Regions from separate parts of the Micromonospora sp. L31 genome, predicted to be linked through region 2. Evidence: riboswitches for the same ligand, from Rfam matches in the RefSeq annotation. Region 2 holds a riboswitch; the other holds the start of a gene.
The links. A riboswitch is a leader RNA that binds a small molecule or an ion and turns the genes downstream of it on or off. The one in region 2 is predicted to bind cobalamin.

Region 1: it holds a riboswitch for cobalamin, as region 2 does, so the genes downstream of both, cobN (cobaltochelatase subunit CobN) here and bluB (5,6-dimethylbenzimidazole synthase) in region 2, are expected to answer to the same signal.

The regions. Positions count from the first base shown of each region.
Region 1 is NZ_JBQHDC010000004.1:74,209-77,609, reverse strand. It holds gene ACTMS9_RS13105 (hypothetical protein) at 1-121, shown strand, start outside; gene ACTMS9_RS13100 (MBL fold metallo-hydrolase) at 126-755, opposite strand; cobalamin riboswitch at 1,160-1,336, shown strand; gene cobN (cobaltochelatase subunit CobN) at 1,649-3,401, shown strand, end outside.
Region 2 is NZ_JBQHDC010000001.1:268,863-272,263, forward strand. It holds gene ACTMS9_RS01360 (dihydrolipoyl dehydrogenase family protein) at 1-563, shown strand, start outside; gene ACTMS9_RS01365 (crotonase/enoyl-CoA hydratase family protein) at 556-1,317, opposite strand; cobalamin riboswitch at 1,390-1,587, shown strand; gene bluB (5,6-dimethylbenzimidazole synthase) at 1,624-2,250, shown strand; gene ACTMS9_RS01375 (DNA glycosylase AlkZ-like family protein) at 2,302-3,366, opposite strand; gene ACTMS9_RS01380 (ribonucleotide-diphosphate reductase subunit beta) at 3,386-3,401, opposite strand, start outside.

The DNA of each region.
Region 1 (3,401 bases), on a different contig from region 2:
GCAGGTGGCGGCGAAGCTGGCCGGCCGGCACGCCGTGCCGCTCTACGAGGCGGCGAAGACCGGCTACCCGGAGCGGATGCGGGTCTGGAACCGGGCCCACCCGGAGCGCCGGATGCGCTGACCGCTCACCCCTCGACGGCGGCGCGGGCCTCGTCGAGGGTCATCGGGTCGGCGTGGCTGGAGACGTACCAGTGGTAGCGGTCGTCGAGCAGCCGGCGCACCAGCGCCAGGTCGGGGCCGTCCCCGTCCTGGCGCAGGTGCATCGGCGGCGGGTAGAAGCAGTCGCCGAGCAGCATCACCGCCGAGTCGGGCACCAGCACCACGGTCGAGTCGGGGGCGTGCCGGCCGCCGACGTGGCGCAGCCGTACGCCGGTGGGCAGCTCCAGCTCGTCGGTGAAGGTGCGGGTGGGCGGCAGCACCGCGAAGTCGTCCCAGGAGTCCATGGCCAGGGCGCGGGCCCGGAAGCTGGGGCCGAGTCGCGGCTCGGCGCGGACCTGCTCGCGCAGGTAGCGTTGACTCCACGGGCGGGCCGCCTCGGCGCGCAGCGGCGCCTCCCCGGCGACGTGCCCGACGATCTCCACGCCCGGCCAGGCGCAGGCGCCCCACACGTGGTCCCAGTGGTGGTGGGTGTAGACCAGCCAGCGCGGCTCGGGCAGCCCCGCCGCCGTCAGCGCGGCGCGGATCTCCCGGGCGTGGCCCGGGCTGTGCCCGGCGTCGACCAGCACGCCGCCGCGCTCGTCGGTGATCAGCGCCACGCTCGGTTGGATGGTGCCCGGGTCGGGATCGCCCGGGTAGAGCCAGACCCGGCCGGCGAGGTGGTGGAACGTGGGCTCGGCGATGGCTGGGGTCCTTTCCCGATCGACCGGCGATTCTTCGGCCGGCGGGACCGATCGTAGGCGTTCGGCCCCCGGCCGATGGCCCCGCCGTCGACGCTGACCGGCGGATACCCGCCCGCACCGTCCCCTTTGCTCTGCTGCCGCCGCGGCAACAGCGAAGCGCTCCCAGTGGTGCCTCCGAGGCAGCAGAGCAAAGGGGGCGCGACATCGAGGTCGGACATTGTCCGAAGTGCGGGGACGGTCGCTGATGATCGTCGGGCTTCGATGGGCCGGCCCGCCCGGCGCGAGCCGGGGCGGCGTTGACCCGGTGCCGAGGGGTGTGGCAGCATTCGCGGCCTGACGGCAGTGAAGGAAGTCGGTGCGATTCCGGCGCGGTCCCGCCACTGTCACCGGGGAGCGATCCCCCCTTGCGAGTCACGGCCGTGTTCCTGCGGTTGGAAGGCCGGGGGAGAGCGTTGATCCGGAAGCCAGGATACTTCGGCCGTCGGAGCGACCCCAGGGCGTGGACACCCGAGGAGGACCCCGATGACGCGCAGCGTCTCCACCGCCGACGAGCCCCGTCGTACCCGTTCCGGGCGCGCTGACGCGCCCCTGCCCGGCCGCGCCGTCGCGCCGGCCGACCGTCCGGACACCCCGTCCGGCGCCCGCGCCCCGCGTTCCGCCGTTCACCGCTGACCGCCGCACCGTGCCGCCCACCGGTCCATCGCCGGTGATCCGCCCGGCGGCCCGTCGTACCCGCTGAACCGCGCCCGTCCCCTCGCCTCGCCCGACCGGCCCCGCGCCGGTCCGGGCGTCACTCTCCGGAGCCGTCCGTGCGCATCCTGCTGCTCTCCACCGCCGACACCGACCTGCTCGCCGCCCGCGCCAGCGGCGCCGACTACCGGCTGGCCAACCCCGCCCGGGTCGCCGCCGACGCCGTGCCGGCGCTGCTCGACGGCGTCGACCTCGCCGTCGTACGCCTGCTCGGCGGCCGGCAGGCGTGGCCGGACGGGCTGGCCGCCGTGCTCGCCTCGGGCGTGCCCACGGTGGTGCTCGGCGGCGAGGCGGTGCCCGACGCGGAGCTGATGGCCGCCTCCACGGTGGCCTCCGGAGTGGCCACCCAGGCGCTGTCCTACCTGGTCGAGGGGGGTCCGGAGAACCTGGCCGAGCTGGCCCGGTTCCTCTCCGACACGGTGCTGCTGACCGGCGAGGGCTTCGACCCGCCCGCGCCCACCCCCGCGTACGGGGTGCACGGCGACCGGGCCGCCGCGGTGTCGACGGCGACCCGCCCCACCGTCGGGATCGTCTTCTACCGGGCGCACGCCCTCGCCGGGAACACCGGCTTCGTCGACGTCCTCGCCGACGCGGTCGAGGCGGCCGGCGGCGACCCGCTGCCGATCTTCTGCGGCTCGCTGCGCGGGCTCACCCCCGGCGACGGGCCGCTGCCCCTCTTCGCCCGCTGCGACGCCCTGGTCGTCACCGTGCTCGCCGCCGGCGGTGCCGTCGCGGCGGACGCCTCCGGCGGGGGCGACGAGGATGCCTGGGACGTCGGCGCGCTCGCCGCCCTCGACGTGCCGATCGTGCAGGCGCTCTGCCTCACCAGCACCCGCGAGCAGTGGGCCGGCAGCGACGCCGGACTTTCCCCGTTGGACGCCGCGATGCAGGTGGCCATCCCCGAGTTCGACGGGCGGATCGTCACCGTGCCGTTCTCGTTCAAGCGCGTCGACGCCGACGGGCTCTCGGTCTACGCCGCCGATGCGGAGCGGGCCGCCCGGGTGGCCGGCATCGCCGTCCGCCAGGCCCGGCTGCGGCACGTGCCCAACGCCGACAAGCGCCTCGCCGTCGTGCTCAGCTCGTACCCGACCAAGCACTCCCGGGTCGGCAACGCGGTCGGCCTGGACACCCCCGCCTCGGCGGTACGGCTGCTCGCCGCCCTCGCCGACGCCGGTTACGACCTCGGCGACGAGCCGGTCCCCACCGACGGGGACGCGCTGATCCACGCGCTGATCGCCGCCGGCGGGCACGACGTCGAATGGCTCACCCCCGAGCAGCTCGCCGCCGCCGAGGCGCGGGTACCCGGGCAGACCTACCGGCGCTGGTTCGCCCGGGTGCCGGCGCCGCTGCGGGACCGGATGCGCACCCACTGGGGCGAGCCGCCCGGCGAGCTGTACGCCGACGGCGGCAACCTGGTCCTGGCCGGGCTGAGCTTCGGCAACGTGGTGCTGATGATCCAGCCGCCGCGTGGCTTCGGCGAGAACCCGATCGCCATCTACCACGACCCCGACCTGCCGCCCAGCCACCACTACCTGGCCGCGTACCGCTGGCTGGCCGCGCCGGTGGCCGACGGCGGCTTCGGCGCCGACGCGGTGGTGCACCTCGGCAAGCACGGCACGCTGGAATGGCTGCCCGGCAAGGGGCTCGGCCTCGCCGCCGACTGCGCCCCCGACGCCGTCCTCGGCGACCTGCCGCTGGTCTACCCGTTCATCGTCAACGACCCCGGCGAGGGCACCCAGGCCAAGCGCCGGGCGCACGCCGTCGTCGTCGACCACCTCGTCCCGCCGATGGCCCGCGCCGAGACGTACGGCG
Region 2 (3,401 bases):
AGGGGGCCTTCACCCACATCGCGATGTACCAGGCGGCGATCGTCATCGCCGACGTGCTGGACCGCACCCGACACGCCGACGGTGGCCCCGACCCGAGCGGGACGGCCAGCGTGGTGGGCGGTGCGATGGGCGCGGCCAGCGCGGTCGGCGGCGCGATGACCGCGACCGGCCCGAGCGGTGCCGCCGGTACCCTGCCCCGCGCCGACTATCGGGCGCTGCCCCGGGTCACCTTCACCGATCCGGAGGTCGGTGCGGTCGGCCTCACCGAGCACCAGGCCCGCCAGCGCGGCATCAACGTGCAGGTCGGCATCGCCCAGCTGTCGTCGTCCGCCCGGGGTTGGATCCACAAGGCCGGCAACGACGGCTTCATCAAGCTCGTCGCCGACGCCGACCAGGGCGTGCTGGTCGGCGCGACCTCCGTCGGCCCGGCCGGCGGCGAGGTGCTGTCGGCGCTGGTGGTGGCGGTGCACGCGGCGGTGCCGTTGAGCCACCTCCGACACATGATCTACGCGTACCCGACGTTCCACCGGGCGATCGAGGACGCCCTGCGCGACCTCAGCTGACGGCGCCGTGGCGGCCGGCGCCGGCGGCGAACCGGGCCGCGCCGGCTGCCGCGTCCGTGTCCAGCGACCGCATGCCGTACGCCAGCTCGGTGGCGAGCGCCTCCGGCTCGGTCAGGCCGGCGGTGGCGAGCACCGACGCGCGGTCGTTGCGCAGGCAGGTCTGCGGGTGGCGGGCGATCTCGGCGGCCAACCGCTCGGCCTCCGCCCGCGCCTCACCCGGCGCGACCAACCGGTTGACCAACCCCATCGCGTACGCCTCCTCGGCGGGCACCGGGCGACCGGTGAGGATCAGGTCCATCGCCCGGCTCTCCCCGATCAACCTCGGCAGCCGGACCGTCCCGCCGTCGATCAGCGGTACGCCCCAGCGCCGGCAGAACACCCCGAGCACCGCGTCGGACTCGGCGACCCGCAGGTCGCACCAGAGCGCCAGCTCCAGGCCGCCGGCCACGGCGTACCCGGAGATCGCGGCGACGACCGGCTTGGACAGCGGCATCCGGGTCGGACCCATCGGGCCGTCGCCGTCCGGCTCGACCCGGTTGCCGCTGGGCGTGCCGATCACCTTGAGGTCGGCGCCGGAGCAGAACGTGCCGCCGGCGCCCCAGAGCACCGCGACCCGGGCCTCCGGGTCGGCCTCGAAGGCGCGGAACGCGTCGGCGAGCGCCCGCGCGGTGGGACCGTCGACGGCGTTGCGCGACGCCGCCCGGTCGAGGATCACCGTGGTCACCGGTCCGTCGTGCGTGACGTGTACGGCCATCGGCACAGCATGCCGCCCGGCGGCGCCGGCACGCCAGGGCGTGCCGGCGCCCGATGGGCCACTAGTATCGCGACGGCAACGATCATGCGAGGTGCCCCGCGTGCGCGGGGAGAATCGGGAAGCCGGTGCAAATCCGGCACGGGCCCGCCGCGGTGACCGGGGAGCCACCGTCCACGCGCGAGAGCGCAGCCACTGGCCGTACGGCTGGGAAGGCGGGCGGCCAGGCGTCGATCCGGGAGTCCGAAGACCGGCCTCGCGTCGACCGCCCACCCGTCCGGGGTGGGCCTTGCGCAGCGGGAGCCTGCCGTGGACCTCTACACCGCCATCCACCGTCGCCGGGACGTCCGGGCCCAGTTCACCGGGGCGCCGGTGCCGGACGACACCCTGCACCGCGTCCTCGACGCCGCGCACGCCGCGCCCAGCGTCGGCTACTCACAGCCGTGGGACTTCGTCCTGGTCCGGGACGCCGGGCTGCGCCGCCGCTTCCACGAGCACGTCCGGACGGAACGGGACACCTTCGCGGCCACCCTCTCCGACGAGGCGGCAGCACGGTTCGCCCGCATCAAGATCGACGGTGTGTTGGAGTCGAGCCTGTCGATCGTGGTGACCTACGACCCGTCGCGGGGCGGCCCGGCCGTGCTGGGCCGGCACGCCATCGCCGACGCCGGCCTCTACTCGGTCTGCCTGGCCATCCAGAACCTCTGGCTGGCCGCCACCGCCGAGGGCCTCGGCGTCGGCTGGGTCTCCTTCTACCGGGAGCCGTTCCTGGCTGACCTGCTGGGCATTCCCGCCGGCATCCGGCCGGTGGCCTGGCTCTGCGTCGGGCCGGTGACGCACCTGGAACAGGTGCCCGACCTGGCCCGGCACGGCTGGCGGCAGAAGCGCCCGCTGGCCGAGGCCCTGCACACCGACCGGTGGACAGGCAGTCGCTGACCCGTCGCGAACTGTGTGAAGAGTTGTGGTCGTCCCAGCGACGACAACTCTTCACGCCACGCTGACCGTGGGCAGGCCGAGCCAGGCCGCCAGCGCCGCCAACTCGGCGTCCACCGCCGCGGTGACGGCGGGGTCGAACGGGACGTCCTGGTGGATGGCGTGCACCCGCAGGATGCCGGCCCGGTGGTCGGCCGTGGCGTCCACCTTGCCGACGAGTCGGTCGTGGTGCAGCACGGGCAGTGCGAAGTAGCCCCAGCGGCGCTTCGCCTTCGGCAGGTACATCTCCAGGACGTACTCGAAGTCGAAGAGCTCCCGGGTCCGCTTCCGGTCGTGGACCAGCCGGTCGAACGGCGACAGCAGCGCGGTACGGCCGGCGAACGGCTGACCGACGGCCGCCGGGTCGACCCGCCACCCGCCGGCGGTGCCCTCGACCTGCGCCGGTTCACCGGCCTCCCCGACGACCGACGCCCGGGCGATGCCCAGCGAACGCAACCGCCGCTCGTCGCGCGTCCGCCGGGCCTCGTCCGCCGGGACGGCCGCCGTGCCGGCCGGGTAGACCCGCTCGGCCAGATCCCACCGGCGTTGCCGACCGACCCGGTCGGAGACGGCGATCTCGCCCCGGGCGGCGAGGATCTCCAGCAGTTGGGTGACGTTGCGGTTGTTCGTCCAGCCGGTCGACGGCCACGGCACCACGCTGCGGTCCGGCACGTCCCGGGAGAGCAGCGGGCCGGAGTCGCGCAGCAGGTCGAGCACGAACCGGTGGAACGTGGCGTTCGCCGCCAGCCAGGCGTGCTTGCGCGAGCCCTCCGGCGGCCACGCCGCCATCTCGGCGAGGTGCAGCCCGAGGTCCGCCGTCGGCCGCACCATGGCCTGGTGCTCGAACATGGTGCGGTCCCGCTCCACCGCCTGTCGCAGGTGGTCCGGCCGGTACCCGGCGCCCAGCCGCGTCCACGCGACGAGGTCGGCGCTGGGCGCCACGGCGGCCGTCGGATCCAGTTGCAGGAACGTCAACCTGTTGACCACGGTCAGCAGGTCCGGCGGGCGGTGCGCGTCCAGCAGTTGGGCGCGCACCGCGATCCGCCGGGCGTCGACCCGATCGAGCCGGTGGACAGGCATGAGCCGAGGCTATGCGCCCTCAGAAGTCGTCGTCC